2 regions of the Bacillus sp. WC2507 genome follow, and region 1 is predicted to be linked to the other one. Evidence: riboswitches for the same ligand, from Rfam matches in the RefSeq annotation. Region 1 holds a riboswitch; the other holds the start of a gene.
The links. A riboswitch is a leader RNA that binds a small molecule or an ion and turns the genes downstream of it on or off. The one in region 1 is predicted to bind magnesium.
Positions count from the first base shown of each region.

Region 1 (8,352 bases):
CTTGATCTTGTGTTCCACCAGCCATTTCAACTGCAGCTGCTGCTGCCATTCCACTTGCTGAACCTACTTCAGCTTGGCAACCTCCTGCCGCGCCGGAAATACAAGCATTATTCGCAACAACCATACCGAAAGCTCCTGCTGTAAATAAAAATTCAATCATTTCTTCGCGTGTCGGCTGTAATTTTTCTTGCAGTGCAAAAAGTACACCTGGCACTGTTCCAGCAGACCCTGCTGTTGGTGTTGCACAAATGATTCCCATCGCTGCGTTTACTTCATTTGTTGCAACTGCTTTACTCACTGCGTCCAAAATCGTATCTCCAGATAAGCCTTTTCCGCTCTTCATATACGCCTGAACTTTTACAGCATCTCCGCCAGTTAAACCAGTTGGTGATTTCACTCCGCGAATACCACGTTCTACTGCTTGCTCCATCACGACTAAGTTCTTTTCCATACCAGCAATTACTTCTTCACGTGAAATACTTCTAGTTTTCATTTCACATTGAATCATAATTTCTGCGATTTTTACATTTTGTTCTTTAGCTTGCGCCACTAGTTCCGCTGCGTTCCGAAACATGGTGTGTCCCCCCTGCAATTATTCCATAATAGTTACTTGACAAATATTTTCTTGCGCGTTTATTTCTTCAATTACTTCATCTGCTAATAATTCATCTGTTTCGATAACCATAAGCGCTCTTCTTCCTTTTTCTTTACGAGAAACACTCATTGTACTAATGTTAATTTCATGTTTCGCAAGGATTGAAGCTACTGCTGCAATAGCACCGAAGCGATCGTTATTTACAATAAGTAGTGCTGGACTCGTGCCTGTTAATTGAAGATCGAATCCATTTAATTCTACAACTTCAATTTTACCGCCACCAATTGAGCAAGCAACAACTTCAATTTCTTCTTCACCTTTATACAAACGAATTCTCGCTGTATTTGGATGAGGTGCATTTGCATCTTCTTCAATGAATTCTACTTCGATTTTGCGCTCTTTTGCTATGTCTAGCGCCTCTGGAATACGTAAGTCATCTGTTTCAAACCCTAATATTCCACCGATCAATGCTACATCCGTACCATGCCCTCGATACGTCTTTGCAAATGATCCATATAATGAAATGCTTACTCTTTCTGGTTCATGACGAAACAGCTGGCGAGCAACTTGCCCCATTCTTGCTGCGCCTGCTGTATGTGAACTTGATGGACCAATCATAACTGGGCCAATAATATCAAATACTGAGCGATACTTCATCATAACTCCCCCTAAACCTCTATGAAAAAATTTTTTACTATTCTATTAAGCTACCGAATCGGTTACTTTTCCAGTTGTACGACGTATTTGTTCTGCTATACAAATTGGATCGCTTTTGAATAACAGTGAAACAATATATCCTGAAATAATACCAGTTATCATAATAAATACGAAACTTAGCATTACCTTCATTTACTAATAATATAAGATACTCCACAATAAAGTCTTGTAGCAATCCAAAGTTTAACACAGAACCCCTTACAAGGATAGCATAAACAAGTGAAACTCCCATTGCTTTCATACCTTTTGGTGCTTTAAAGCTAAAAGGTGAAAAAAGACTTAGTACAAATAATAGTAATATCCTTCGTATTTATAATTTTCATATTCCTCTCTCACGATTTAGTCAACTTCACTTGTTACGACAAATGGCTAAAACGCATGCGGCCTACAATAAATTATATTCTGCCTTCATTATAGCTTGTTTTTAATAAAACGCTTACTTTTAATGAATTTTAAAAGTTCTGAATAACAATCCATTTTTGCTATTTGTACCACTCGTATGTCATCTGACTTATATAACAGTTTTTCTAAATAATCAGTACTATGTATTTTTATCCTATATCTTCACATCATTAAAACTTTCTGTTTCATCCAATTTAAACATAAAATGATAACAGTTTTATTTTAAATTTTTTTAGAAATAAAAAAAATGGCAACCTTTCGTCACCATTTTTTCACAACATTATTATCTTTCCACTGGAAATGATTTTAAATCCGTAGCTATTTCTGTATTAGAAAATAGCTCTCTTGCCTCTTTCCATAATTCCTTATATGTATCCCCTTGATAACGAGAACTAATATGAGTCAATATTAATCGTTTTGCATTTGCCTGAAGTGCAATACTCGCAGCTTGCTTAGATGTGGAATGAAAATAATCATACGCTTGTTGTTCATCTTCTGCCGCAAAAGTTGCTTCATGAACAAGTACGTCAGCGTCTTGTGCTAGCTCTCTACTCGCTTCACAATATCTTGTATCACCTAAAATGGTAATAATTCTTCCTTTTTGAGGTGGACCGATAAAATCTTTTCCATTTAGTATCGTGCCATTTTCTAATTCAACTACTTCTCCATCTTTTAAACGTTTAAAAAGTGGACCGGGTTTCACACCCATCTCCAGTAATTTATCGACTAAAAGAGCACCTTGTATATCTTTCTCTATAATACGATACCCAAAACATTCAATACCATGTGATAATCTTTTCGTTTCCACACGAAATTCATTATCCTCAAACACAGTACCTTCTTCTGTTATCTCAACAATTTCAAGTGGGTATTTTACATGTGTCGTACTTACTGACAATGCCACTTCAATAAATTGTTTAATTCCTTTTGGTCCATACACTGTTAAAGGTGTAGTCCCTCCTTGAAACGAACGGCTTCCTAATAAACCAGGCAACCCAAAAATATGATCACCATGTAAATGCGTAATAAATATTTTTTCAATGCGGCGTGGGCGTACAGATGTATGTAATATTTGATGTTGCGTCGCCTCGCCACAATCAAATAACCAAGTCTGCCCTCGTTCTTCTAACAATTGCAAAGCAATTGCCGAAACATTCCTTCCTTTCGAAGGAACACCTGCACCAGTTCCTAAAAATACAAATTCCACTTTCTTTCCTCCAGCTCTTTATATAATCTACCTTTCATCTTACGGAATGTTATTTCAAATGGCAAATCGAATTTACATAACCAATCATCTAGACAACTATATAACACGAACATTATACTTAAAAAACTTAGTAATCGTTCGTATTTTATGTTAAAATGATTATACTACATTTTAAGGGAGCGTTTTATTATGAAAGAAGCATTTCGTTTACAAACTGATTTTTCATCTTCATTTGATCGCTGGGTAAGTTCTTTCGTGTCTGATCACCCAGCACAATTAGAATGGACGACTTTGAAAGAATTAATCCATGAATATACAACAACACATACAAATGATTCGTTACCAACATATATTTCTTCAGCTTTAACATATTACGCACAACGCGTTTCAACAACAAATAGTTCAGAAATTGTTATTTTTGAAAATACTACAATCTCATAATCTGTAATAAAAAGCACTGTAATCAGTGCTTTTTATTTATTTCTCCACCTTATTTCAAAAAACTCCTCTTATTTCCTACTATATAGCCAGCATAAATCTATTTGAGTTTTCAAAAAAATGTATTGACACTACAAAATTACAGTGCTAACATTCAACATGTAATTGAATATGGTCTCTGTTAGGTGAGGCTCCTGTATAGAGAAACGCTGCTGCCCAAAAATGTCGAGAGACGCCAATGGGTCAACAGGAAAGGTCGGAATGAAGGCCTTTCTTAACGTAGCTGGTTTCAGTACCTATGCTATACAGTGCTAAAACTCAACGAGGGAGAGGTGCATGTATTTTGTCATACACAAAAACTGTTTTTATCTATGTTTACTAACAGTCTTTGTTGTGGACTCTTTTAACTGCGAATTCAGACCTTTACTCGTTTTGAGTAAAGGTCTTTTTACGTATATATGCACCTTACTATGAAACAAACATAGCATATTCAGAAACTACTAAATTGTACGGAGGTGAGGAACAGTTGGCAATTGATGATTCGGCCCAGATACCCATAATATGTTTTACGTTAATATTTCATCATGTAGGTAGGAAAGAAGCTGTTCCTCCTAATTTTAAATAGTTGAGTAACAGATTGTTTCCTCCTTCATGAAAAAGGAGGAACTACCAATGTTAAATTTACAAAAACAAGAAACAAAGCATTCATACGATCAAAATCATATGAAAACAAATAACGGATTACTGGTGGAAGTCGCAATACAAGATGTAAACAATGCGTTACGACTTTTAGAAACAACACAAAATGGCCTCTCTAAAATAGAAGCGTCTCATAGATTTTCTTTATATGGCCCAAATGAAATAGCTCATAATAAAACATCGCCGTGGTACATTCAATTTCTACTGGCATTTAAAAATCCATTTATTTTTGTTTTATTAGCTCTCGGCGCACTCTCTTTTTTCACAGATGATATACAAGGAACCATTGTCGTATCTGTAATGGTAATGCTAAGTGCAACGATCCGCTTTTTACAAGAGTTTCGTTCTCAAAAAGCTGCGGATCAGTTAAAAGCTATGGTTCGAACAACGGCAAGCGTCTTTAGAATAGATGGATTTGTACACGAAACAAAAAACGTAATGAATTTAAAGCAAAATGATCCAACGGAAATTCCAATTGAAGAACTTGTACCTGGCGATATTATTTCACTTTCGGCCGGTGATATCGTTCCGGCTGATGTGCGTATTTTATCAGCTAAAGATTTATTTGTGAATCAGTCTTCTTTAACTGGGGAAGCACTTCCTGTGGAAAAGTACGAAAACTGCTACCATACAGAGAATAAACATATTTTACCGAAAAACATGAAAAAAAATTACAATCCACTCGATATGGAAAACCTTTGTTTTATGGGTACAAATATTGTAAGTGGTAGCGCAAAAGCTGTTGTCATCTCCACAAGTACCGATACGTATTTCGGCTCTTTAGCAAATAAGGTAATTGGCAAGCGCGTAGAAACAAGCTTTGATAAAGGTGTAAACAAAGTAAGCTGGCTCTTAATTACATTCATGCTTATTATGGCACCTATCGTTCTTCTCATTAACGGATTCACAAAAGGTGATTGGCAAGAGGCTTTCTTCTTCGCTATCGCTATTGCTGTTGGTCTTACACCTGAAATGTTACCAATGATTGTAACTGCTAATTTAGCTAAAGGTGCTGTTAACATGTCTAAACAGAAAGTAATAGTAAAACAACTGAATTCTATTCAAAACTTAGGTGCTATGAACATTCTTTGTACCGATAAAACGGGAACTTTAACAGAAGATGAAGTTGTACTTGTTCGGCACTTAGATCCTAACGGTAATACATGTGATCGTGTATTACACTATGCCTATTTAAATAGCTTCTATCAAACAGGATTGAAAAATTTAATAGATAAAGCTGTTATGAAACATACAGAAGAAAACCAGAAGCTTGATCCATCCATTTTTCAAAAACTAGATGAAATTCCATTTGATTTTGCTCGCCGGCGTATGTCTGTCATCGTGAAAGATAGCTCAGGGGAACATACAATGGTTTGTAAAGGTGCCGTAGAAGAAATTTTATCTATTTGTAACTACACTGAAGTTGATAGCAAAGTTGTTTTTCTTACCGATGATATGCGCTCAAATGTAAAACAACTAAGTGAGACGTTGAATAGTGAAGGTATGCGTGTTATTGCTGTAGCTTATAAAAAAGATAGACCATTACATGATAAAGAGTACGTGATAAAAGATGAGAATGATATGATTCTCGCTGGATATATTGGCTTTTTAGATCCACCAAAACCATCTGCAGCTACTGCCATTCAAGCATTACAGAAACATGGTGTACAAGTGAAAATTTTAACTGGCGATAACGAAATCGTGACAAGAAAAGTTTGCAAAGAAGTTGGATTAAACATCGGTGAGCCTGTCCTTGGTTACGAAATCGATGCTTTACCTGATAAAGCATTAGCAAAATTAGCCGAAGAAACAACTGTATTTGCTAAACTAAATCCAATGCAAAAATCACGCATTATACGAGTATTACAAGGGAATGGTCACACTGTAGGCTATATGGGAGATGGTATTAACGATGCTGTAGCGTTACGTGAAGCTGACGTTGGCATATCTGTTGATACTGCAACTGATATTGCAAAAGAGTCTTCCGATATTATTCTACTTGAAAAAAGTTTAACGATATTAGAAGCAGGTATTCTAGAAGGACGCACTATATTTGGTAATATTTTAAAATATATTAAAATGACAGCAAGTTCTAACTTTGGAAATGTATTTAGTGTGTTAGTAGCAAGTGCTTTCATCCCCTTCTTGCCGATGCTTGCCATTCACCTTTTAATTCAAAACTTGCTTTATGATATTTCACAACTATCTATTCCATGGGACAAAATGGATAAAGAGTTTTTAGAAAAACCAAGAAAATGGGATACTGCCAACTTACGGAACTTCATTATTTGCATCGGTCCAATCAGTTCCATATTTGATATCATCACATATGTAGTCATGTGGAACGTCTTCGGCGCAAATACAGCTAGCGAACAATCATTATTCCAATCTGGTTGGTTTGTTGTTGGATTACTAACACAAACTTTAATTGTTCACATGATAAGAACACAGAAGATTCCATTTATTCAAAGTACTGCATCAGCACCGGTTCTTTTATTAACCGCTTGTATTATGGCAATTGGAATTTATATTCCATTCTCACCACTCGGAGCAGCCGTTGGATTACAAGCATTACCACTTAGCTATTTCCCTTGGTTAGTAGGAATACTATTAGGCTATGCTTTCTTAACACAGTTCCTAAAAAAAGTTTATATTAAAAAGTTTCATAGCTGGTTATAAAGTGAAACTTTAACCAGCCTGCAAATAGCGGGATAAAAATGAGAATGAGCGGGTACTCCCCACTCATTCTCAAAAACATAACATGGACTTATATGTATGGAGGTGACCATGATGGTATGGTATGACATTGTATTAAGATTATTTATCGCAATTATTGTAGGTGCTTGCATCGGAATGGAACGGCAATGGAGACACAGGATGGCTGGCTTGCGGACAAATGCTCTCGTATCACTTGGTGCCTGTATATTTGTTTTATTATCCGTCATGCTGGATCATGATGCTAGCCCCTCACGTATTGCCGCTCAAGTCGTTAGTGGGATTGGTTTTTTAGGCGGCGGTGTTATTATCCGCGATGGTTTTAGTATTAGAGGGCTTAATACTGCGGCTACTCTATGGTGCGCAGCTGCTGTCGGTACTCTTACAGGCGCTGGTTTCCTCGTTGCAGCTATATTAGGTGCAACTGGCGTTTTACTAGCAAATATACTACTTCGCCCAATCGCTCTCTTTATGAATCAGAAATCAAAAGAAGAATCACCTGAACAAACGAACTACTTCCTTTCTCTTACTTGTTCAGAAGAACATGAAGCCCATATTCGTTTTTTACTTATGCATATGGTAAGTTCTGAAGGCATCGGTTTAAAAGAATTGTATAGTGAAGACGTAGATTCTAAGCAAAAAGTGTGTATACAAGCTACATTACATTGCAGTACAAATGCAGCAGTCTTAATTGAAAAAATAGTGAGTAGAATGCTATTAGAAGCTGGCGTTACTGCAGCAGGGTGGAAAACTTCATTAGATTTAGAAGCAATTTAAAAATAAAAGGTGTCATGATATTTATAGCTTCATGACACCTTCTACATAAACTTATTTTCTAATTTTTGCTGAAAAGACTTTTCCTGCTTACGCAATAATTGACTACCACGTTGTAAAAGTGGTATTCCATACTTATCGTTAATCTGATCAATGACAGCAAGTAGCGGCTCTTCTTTCGCATCTTCTTCAAATGAAAACAAATCTAATTGTTTCACTGATTCTGTCTTCCACTCTATTTCAGTAGCTGTAACACCTAGTAAACGAACGGAATCACCGTCCCAATGTTGCTTCCATAAACGAGATGCTGCCTGAAAAATATCTCGTTCTTCCCAAATAGCATTTTTCAATTGCTTACTCCGCGTTACTGTCCGCCTATCATGATATTTAATCATAATTTGAATATTATAGCTGACAAGAGTTCGCTTTTGTAATCTTTTACTCACTGATTTTGATAAGCGTTCTAACATATCAAGCAATTCTTTCTCTTCATCCATATCCTTTGAAAAAGTCATCGAGTTACCAACGCTTTTATGTTGTCCCATTTGACTCGGATCAACTTCCCTATCATCCATACCTTTTGCCCGTTGTTGTAAATCAACACCATGCTTTCCAATTTTAGCGCGAATGATATGTTCGTTTCCTTTTGCTAACTGCTCAATGGTTTGTATATGAATATCATTTAATTTTTCTGCTGTTTTTTCTCCAATTCCATGCATCGCTCCAACCGGAAGTGGCCAAATCATTTCTGGAATATCTCGTTTTCGAAGCACCGTAATACCGAGAGGCTTTTTCATATCAGAAG
Region 1 covers NZ_JBQXPN010000001.1:1,558,937-1,567,288, reverse strand. Annotated here, with positions in the region: gene sdaAA (L-serine ammonia-lyase, iron-sulfur-dependent, subunit alpha) at 1-574, opposite strand, end outside; gene sdaAB (L-serine ammonia-lyase, iron-sulfur-dependent subunit beta) at 593-1,252, opposite strand; gene ACUN28_RS08430 (hypothetical protein) at 1,298-1,435, opposite strand; gene rnz (ribonuclease Z) at 1,998-2,921, opposite strand; gene ACUN28_RS08420 (DUF3932 family protein) at 3,111-3,362, shown strand; M-box (ykoK) riboswitch at 3,530-3,697, shown strand; gene mgtA (magnesium-translocating P-type ATPase) at 4,032-6,737, shown strand; gene ACUN28_RS08410 (MgtC/SapB family protein) at 6,849-7,550, shown strand; gene ACUN28_RS08405 (DNA polymerase IV) at 7,592-8,352, opposite strand, start outside.

Region 2 (8,352 bases), 2.5 Mb from region 1:
GGTATTAGAACCGCTTGTATCAAATTATGTAGCTGATGAAAAAGATTTATTTGTTCATCATTATAAGCAAGAGTGGGATATGAAATGGAACTTATTCCAAAAAGTGATGCAGCAAGATGTGATGAACTATTATGAAAGTATATTATTTGCATTGGCTGAAACAATCGATGTATCACTATATGAACAAAGTAAAGAACAATTGCAAAAGCAGTTAGTAGAGATTGAAAGAGAAATTTATGTTATATAATCATTATGAGAAAAAGATTCGTTCGATTTTCTTTTGCAGTACTGTATCTAAAGATTTTACAAACCCTGCAAATTCATCAGTAGAAATCATATGAGTAAGAACAAGTCGTCTGCCGTCTGGTGTTTCACCGCATAAGACGAATGAAGAAAATTCATATGTTTTGTTTTCTACTACTAATTTTGGATAGGAATACGTGTCGCTTTTTTTCTTCTTTCCATCAATAGAGATGACGTTGCACTTTTTCTCATTGTTGTCCATGGTGAATCCCTCCTTTTTATTATTTATGGTAGACAAGGAGGGTTTAGAACAATAGAGAAGGGGGAATTTTTTATGTCTGTTGTAATAGAACCTATTTCGAAAGAAGCTATACCGAAATCTTTATTGCTGCTTGCTGATCCAAGTGAGCAGCAAATTGATGCATATGTACAAAGAGGGTTAACATATGTAGCTAAGCAAGAGGAGAGTGTTATCGGTGCATATGTTCTTTTGGAAACAAGGCCGAAGACGATGGAAATTATGAATATTGCGGTTGTAGAGCATTTGCAAGGAAAAGGGATTGGGAAGAAGCTAGTAAGTCATGCCATAGAAACTGCTAAAGGATATGGTATGTCAAAACTTGAAGTTGGTACAGGCAATTCTAGTGTTTCACAACTTGCTTTATACCAAAAATGTGGATTTCGTATTTTTTCTATTGATTTTGATTACTTTTCGAAGCATTATGAAGAAGAGATTATTGAAAATGGGATTGTATGCCGTGATATGATTCGGCTTGCAATGGAATTGACTCAGAACGTATAACTTATTTAGGGGGAAGAGAAGATGGAAGTACATAAAGCAATTACAGCACATTCTCGTAAACAAAATGAAAGTGTAAAAGCATGTTTACAATTAGATGCGCAGCGTGAAGCAGCTATTGAAGCAGCCGTATCTCTTGCGTCAAATGGGAAAGAATTTTCGGTTGATGTCATTAATGTTGTAACAAAGCAAATTAATGCTCTTGCAAAAAATGGTGTTACACTACAGCGTAAATATGTTACAGAAGAAATGGTTATGGAGTATGTAAGTCGTTTGCAAGAGAAAGAAGGTCGTTAAAGATGATAGTTACAGTCGAATGGTTACGTGAGCATATAGAAGATGAGAACGTCCGTATAATCGATTGTCGTTTTGATTTAGCGAATCCTAATTGGGGTAGAGAAAAGTATGAGGAAGAACATATTCTCCATGCGTTATATTTTGATTTGAATGTAGATTTATCAAGTCCTGTAACAGAACATGGTGGTCGCCATCCATTGCCGAATATTGAGGAGTTTGCAGACAAGCTTTCGCAAGCTGGTATTGATGAACATACGACAGTAATTGCATATGACAGTCAAGCGGGTGCAAATGCTTCTCGTCTCTGGTGGTTATTAAACTATGTAGGACATGAGAAAGTATATATATTAGATGGCGGATTTCCAGCTTGGAAAGAGAATGGACTACCGGTAACAACGGAAATGCCTGTTGTTATACGAAAAACATTCAAAGCCAATATACAAGATCGTATGCTTGTAACGATGGAAACGGTCAGAGAGAATATTCATGCAGGTGCAGATGTGACGTTAATTGATTCTAGAGAGCCAAAACGTTATGCTGGTGTAGAGGAACTAGTTGATCCAAAAGCAGGGCATATTCCGACAGCAGTAAACTATTTTTGGAAGGATGGAATTGTCCAATCAGGACAATTTAAGAATGAAGCTGGGCAACAAGAACGATTCCAAAATCTTTCGAAAGATAAGGAAACAATTGTATATTGTGGTTCTGGCGTTACAGCATGTCCAAACATTCTTGCATTGAAATTAGCTGGATTCCAAAATGTTAAATTGTATGCAGGTAGCTGGAGTGATTGGATTTCTTATCCAGAAAATCAAATTGCAAAAGAAGAAGATTAATCACTTGCATGCAAAAATAATTTGTATTAAAATAAGGTCACAAGCAAGAAATTGCTCGAAAAACTTTGTATTTTACACATTGGAAACAATGTGATAATATAACGACAAGTAAATAATACATCCTGCGGTGTACGTAACTTATTTATGTCTAAAACCGATGTTAGTTATACGGAAGCTCAATATTTAGCGACCATCATCAAGCCTTCCTTGTGGAGGAAGATGTAAGGTAACTGTGAGGGCATCCACCTGCGAGTAGCGGGTTTTTGGACATTTACGAGGAGCGGCACGTGCGGGGGTCTTATTTCAACTAACATTATATAAAATTCCTACGGTGTACGTAGCTTATGCATGTCTTAAACCAATAAGTTTAATATGGAAGTTCAATATTTAAATGTAGCTAACATGCCATCTTTTTAAGAAGGAAGTTACAAACATTTGTGAGAGCATCCACCTGTGAGAGCAGGTTTATGGACATCTAGAGAGAACGGCATATGTGGGGCTAAATAAAAACCTTAGGTTTTATACGTAAGGTTTTTTTGTTGTATACATTTATCCATGTTATCTTGATTCACCTGTGAAGTTTCCATAATAAATATAGCACTTTCTGTCTTCATCAATCTCTCTTGAATCTAAAGTGAACTCCATATACATGCCGTCGCGCTGAATAAATATGATATCGGAATGAAGAGATGGTAAAATTTCTTCATAGTTCCATACATCTTTACTTTCAATCAAGTTTGAACTCGTATCCTTTAGCTCTCTAATTTCAAAACCGATGTGGAAGTAAGTAGGATCTGAAGGATCGTTAGAAAAAGTTTCTTGTTGAATATATATAACTGCTGTTCCGTCTGGATCTACTGAAGTTGCGGTAACAACATATGTATTTTTATCTTTTATAAAATATTCACAAGTCATGCGTGCGATGATTTCAGAATTAGAAATATTTGCGTAGTTCCATAAAGCAGGATACCCTTTTGTTTCATCATTAAGTCGATATTCTAAGCGCATTTTATCCCTCTTCTTCCTTTTTCTTCTACTTTATCATGCCATCTTATATAATAGGAATAGAATTTAAAAAGGGGAGTGCGAAGGTGACAAAAACGAAATGGCTAGTAGGCGGTGTCGTAACGTCTTTAATGACCGGCACCTTATTTGGCTGCGCACAAGATCTTCCCCCAAAACCGAATGATAATAGTTGTTCAGATTGGGATTGGGATGATGAACTTGGGGTATGGCAGTGTGATGATAGTAGTTCAGGTTATCGTGGGCATTACTTTTATGGTGGGAGTTACTATCAAAATAAATCCACTTTTAAAAATTCATCGGCGTTTAAATCGTATCAATCGTCTGCGGAATTTAAAGGTGGAATTGGAAGCGGTTCAAAGGGAGGATTTGGGGGCTAAAATATGTCGCAGTACATAAGGGATCGAAAAGAGTTTTATTCGAAATATCCGAATTTTTGGTCGGATCTATATGAATCTGAGTATAGTTTGTTTCATATTTTCTCTATAACAAATCAGACTATGAAACAATTACAATTAGCAACTGAACGAATGGGGAAAATATTTTTCAAGACTGCTAGACTTTTGCGTAATTTAAGTAACGAACAGCTTCTTGAACTTGGGTTTCCTCCTGCGAGCTTATAGTTCATTAGAATGAAAGGGTTATATCCTGAATCTGTTATTTCGCGGTTTGATTTCGTTTTAACAGGTGATAACCAAATTAAAATGCTCGAGTTTAATAGTGATACACCAACTTTTATTATGGAATGTTTTCAAATGAATGGAAAAGTTTGCGAGAAACTAGGCTATGATGATCCAAACTCGGATCAAGAGCGATTACTATCTTCTGGTATTACAAAAGCCATAATGGAAGCGACCAAGGGAATAGACAACCCAAATGTTGTTTTTACAGCACATCATGAACATATTGAGGATTGGAATACGACCATGTATTTGAGTCAGCTATGTCATGTTGAAAATAAAGTAGTGCCAATGTCAGAACTTAGAATTACAAAAGATGCTTTAGTGGATAGGAATGGAGTACAGATTGATGTTTTATATCGCCAAACATATCCGATAGAAGATTTAATTGAGGATCAAGATCCTGAAACAGGAGACTTGGTAGGTGTGGAACTGTTGCAACTTGTAAAAGCCGGAAAACTTTTTATAATAAATCCATTGTCAGCATTTTTACTTCAGCCAAAATCAATCCAGTGTCTTATTTGGGGGTTAGCAGAAGAAGAGGCCTTTTATACAAATGAGGAACAACAGTGGATTAAAGAATATATGTTACCTACATATCTAGAACCAGATTTATTTTTAGGAAAAGATTTTTTCGTTCAAAAACCTTCATTTGGGAGAGAAGGAGATACAATTACCGTTCGCGATAAGGACGAAAATATTATGCTTCAAAATGCACACCAAACGTATAAAGCGTCACTACCGATATTTCAAAAGTATACAGAACTTCCAGTCATATCTTTGGAAACAGAGAAAGGGATGGAGAAACTGTCGTATGTGTTTGGTTCGTTTTTAATTGCTGGAAAAGCGAGTAGTATCGGTATTCGCGCGGGGGAAAAATTACGGGGAATGAATCGTACTATTTACCGGTAGGTATAAAAAAGGAGGAAAGTATATGATTAATTTTTTATTATATTTAGCAGTAACATTGGGACTTTTATGTATTGGTCTTTTCCTGATGGAAGTGACAACGAAAGTAAAAGAATTTAAGTTAATGGCCCAAGGAAATAAGGCGGTAAGCTATGTGCTTGGAGGACGATTACTTGGATTAGCTATTGTTTTATATTCGACAGCAGCTAATTCCATTTCACTTCTTGATATGGTTTCGTGGGGAGCAGTTGGGATTTTGGCTCAAATTATCGTCTTTTATCTAGCTGAGTGGCTTACACCACGCTTTAATATAAATAAAAGTCTCGAAGAAGATAATCAAGCAGTCGGTCTTTTCCTTATGTTTTTATCGCTTTCCATTGGGATTGTAATTGCAGGTTGTATAACTTATTAAAAACTTTACGTTAGTTTGCCATACCTTTCGAAAAAATTGTAGGCTACTGTTGACATCTATTTTAAATAAGAGTAACATTTTCTATATAATAAAAATAAGTCTCTGTTAGGTGAGGCTCCTGTATAGAGAAATGCTACTGCCCAAAAATGTCGAGAGACGCCAATGGGTCAACAGGAATGATCGAATTAAGGTTTTTCTTAACGTAGCTGGTAATGTACCTATGCTATACAGTGCTAAAACTCGGCGAGGGAGAGGTCCGTAGATTTCTAATTGTATTAGGAATCGTTTATTTGTGTATGTCATGACCTTTACTCTTTTCGGAGTAAGGGTCTTTTTGTTACCAAGCTATGAGTAGTTTCATAGTATAAACTATAAAATTAAACGAGGAGGTGAGGAGCATGTCAAATTCTGACTCGGTTCCGTTACCCATATACTTCAAATCAAAAATATATGATGTAGGCAGGAAACGACTTGTTCCTCCCTCTATATTTATCGTAATGTAGCGTTTATATGCACGTTTAAGCGCTAGACACTTTCGCGGTAAAGTGGAAAAATTGAGAAACAAAGCGTTTCTTCCTATGTTGTACAGGAGGAGACGATAATATGTTATATGCAAACAAAACTGTGGGTAACACGTCATATAAATTAAGTAAAAAATCAATGAAAGAACAAACAATGCTTCAAAAAAATAAAGATTTATTAATTGAAATCGCAACGAGAGATGTAAAATCTGTATTTGCGTATTTTAAAACAACAAGAGACGGATTATCTATGAAAGAGGCACAAAAACGCATTCAAGTATACGGCCGAAATGAATTAACTTCAAAAAGAGCGCGTATTGCAGAAGTAATGATGAAGCTAAGTGGAATGATCCCAGGTTTTTCAAAACAACATGTGCGTGATAGATTACAATGTGAGAAAATTACTGTGTCTCGAGTAGCGTGTTCAAGTGTAACAGGTTTAAACGGTGAATTAAAAATGATGGATTTACCAGTACAAGAACTTGTTCCTGGTGATATGATTTTTCTTTCAGAAGGCGATACAGTACCAGCAGATGTACGTATCATTTACGCGAATGATTTATTAGTAAATGAATCTGTGCTAACAGGAAAAGATGTAAGTATTGAGAAATTTGAAAGTTGCTATCACCTTGAGCGTAAACGATTTATTCCTTTAAAACGAATGAAAGACTATAATCCACTTGAACTTGAAAATGTATGTTTCAAAGGGACGTATATTGTTGGCGGAAATGCAAAGGCTGTAGTTGTTTCGACTGGGAAAAATACGTATTCAGGAATTCTTCATACTTGTTGTAGTAGAACGTCCTAATGTGTAAATGATGCTAAATATACAAAAACAATGTATAATAGACAAAGTTGAAAAAACGTAGAATGGTAATCTATTTATATAACCTTACGTGATGACGTGGGGTTATTATTTTTTGGGTAGGAGAGGAATTATGAAAAAAGTATTATTAGTTGATGGTATGGCACTATTATTTCGTGCTTTTTACGCAACAAGTGTCTACGGACAATTTATGAAACGACAAGATGGTACCCCTACAAACGGGATTCATGGTTATATGAAACATTTATTAACAGCTATGCAAGCAATTGAACCAACACACATCGTAACATGCTGGGATATGGGAAGTACGACATTTAGAACAGAATCGTTCTCAAATTATAAAGCGAATCGTGCAGCGCCGCCTGAAGAATTAATTCCGCAATTTGATTTAGTACAAGAAATGACTGCGAAATTGTCCATTCCAGTTATCGGTATGAAAGGGTATGAAGCGGATGATTGTATCGGTACGCTTGCAAAACAATACTGCAATGAAGCGGAAGTTTATATTTTAACAGGTGACACGGATTTACTTCAGCTTGTTGATAAGAACGTTACAGTTATGCTCTTGCGCAAAGGAATTGGAAATTACGAATATTACACACCAGAAAAAATTATGGAAGAAAAAGGCGTAGAGCCGTGGCAAATCGTGCATGCGAAAGCGTTCATGGGAGATACGAGTGATAACTATCCAGGGGTAAAAGGTATTGGTGAAAAGACAGCGTATAAGCTTATTCAAGAGCATGGAACAGTATCAGCTGTACTAGAAAATGTATCATCATTAACGAAAGCGCAGCGTACAAAGATTGAAAGTGATTTAGAGAACTTAGATATTTCATTACAATTGGCACAAATTCACTGTGAAGTTCCAATTTCATGCTCACTAGAAGAAGGATTGCACACAATGGATGAAGAAAAACTTAGATTCGTTTGTGAAGAAATGAATTGGGGAAGACCTGAAATATTAATCAATATGCTATAAATAGTTTTGTAAGAGGGATGTTGCATAAGTCGAACTTTGACTTGGTGACACCTTCTTTTTGTTTTGGAAAACAGTTTCTTAGTAAGTGGGAATATGTGTAATGAAACTTTAAATATTTCGAAAAGATAAATCGATATAAGATGATGGAAATGGTAATTTGTATAATTAAATGAAGCAATTTCAAAATGGTTTTAGGAGAATCTCTTTTTGTGTGTTCACAAAGTTGTCAGAAAATAAACAGAATTTTCATATGAAGTTCAAATGGAATTCACAACAATCAATTATTATAAGGGCACACAGATAATTCCTTATCTTTTATATAAACCATCCCCCAAGGAGGACAATGAAAATGAGAAAAAAAGTGAGAAAATCTTTTAAACAATTATTAATTGAAAATAAACAATCACTATTAAATAATAAAGAAAATATGAAAGAAATTGAAGAGAGAATTGAGAAACGACATGTAGCATACAGTGCTGCTAGCAATTGATAATTTTGCTTATGAAAAAAGCTTGTAGTTTGGATACTATCCAAACTACAAGCTTTTTCTTTTTTATTACCTCCACCAAATCCAAGCCCAAAAGTAATTTCGTATATTTCGAGGAGTAACGCGTATAAAACGTTCCCCGTCAAAGAAGCAATTTAAATTTGGAAGTGTTTCATCTGGATTGTCTGAAATAAAGGCGACAATGTTTTCGTTGCTTGTAACGGTTACTGTAATTGGTGGATCGGTAGGCGAGACTTGAAGTTGTAACGAAATATTGGCCGTATTTTTAAATTCATTATTAACAGGTGGACTTATCACTTGCACTGTGAATAACACGCTG
Region 2 covers NZ_JBQXPN010000001.1:4,083,810-4,092,161, reverse strand. Annotated here, with positions in the region: gene ACUN28_RS21530 (dynamin family protein) at 1-247, shown strand, start outside; gene ACUN28_RS21525 (DUF3931 domain-containing protein) at 251-505, opposite strand; gene ACUN28_RS21520 (GNAT family N-acetyltransferase) at 578-1,045, shown strand; gene ACUN28_RS21515 (YpbS family protein) at 1,067-1,339, shown strand; gene ACUN28_RS21510 (sulfurtransferase) at 1,342-2,175, shown strand; RNA gene ssrS (6S RNA) at 2,292-2,474, shown strand; RNA gene ssrS (6S RNA) at 2,496-2,679, shown strand; gene ACUN28_RS21495 (hypothetical protein) at 2,734-3,183, opposite strand; gene ACUN28_RS21490 (hypothetical protein) at 3,267-3,578, shown strand; partial or broken gene ACUN28_RS21485 (glutathionylspermidine synthase family protein) at 3,582-4,816, shown strand; gene ACUN28_RS21480 (DUF350 domain-containing protein) at 4,813-5,199, shown strand; M-box (ykoK) riboswitch at 5,294-5,459, shown strand; gene ACUN28_RS21475 (P-type ATPase) at 5,803-6,528, shown strand; gene ACUN28_RS21470 (5'-3' exonuclease) at 6,659-7,525, shown strand; gene ACUN28_RS21465 (FbpB family small basic protein) at 7,875-8,015, shown strand; gene ACUN28_RS21460 (DUF7507 domain-containing protein) at 8,082-8,352, opposite strand, start outside.
Region 2: linked by a shared signal. The riboswitch ahead of ACUN28_RS21475 (P-type ATPase) and the one ahead of mgtA (magnesium-translocating P-type ATPase) in region 1 are both predicted to bind magnesium.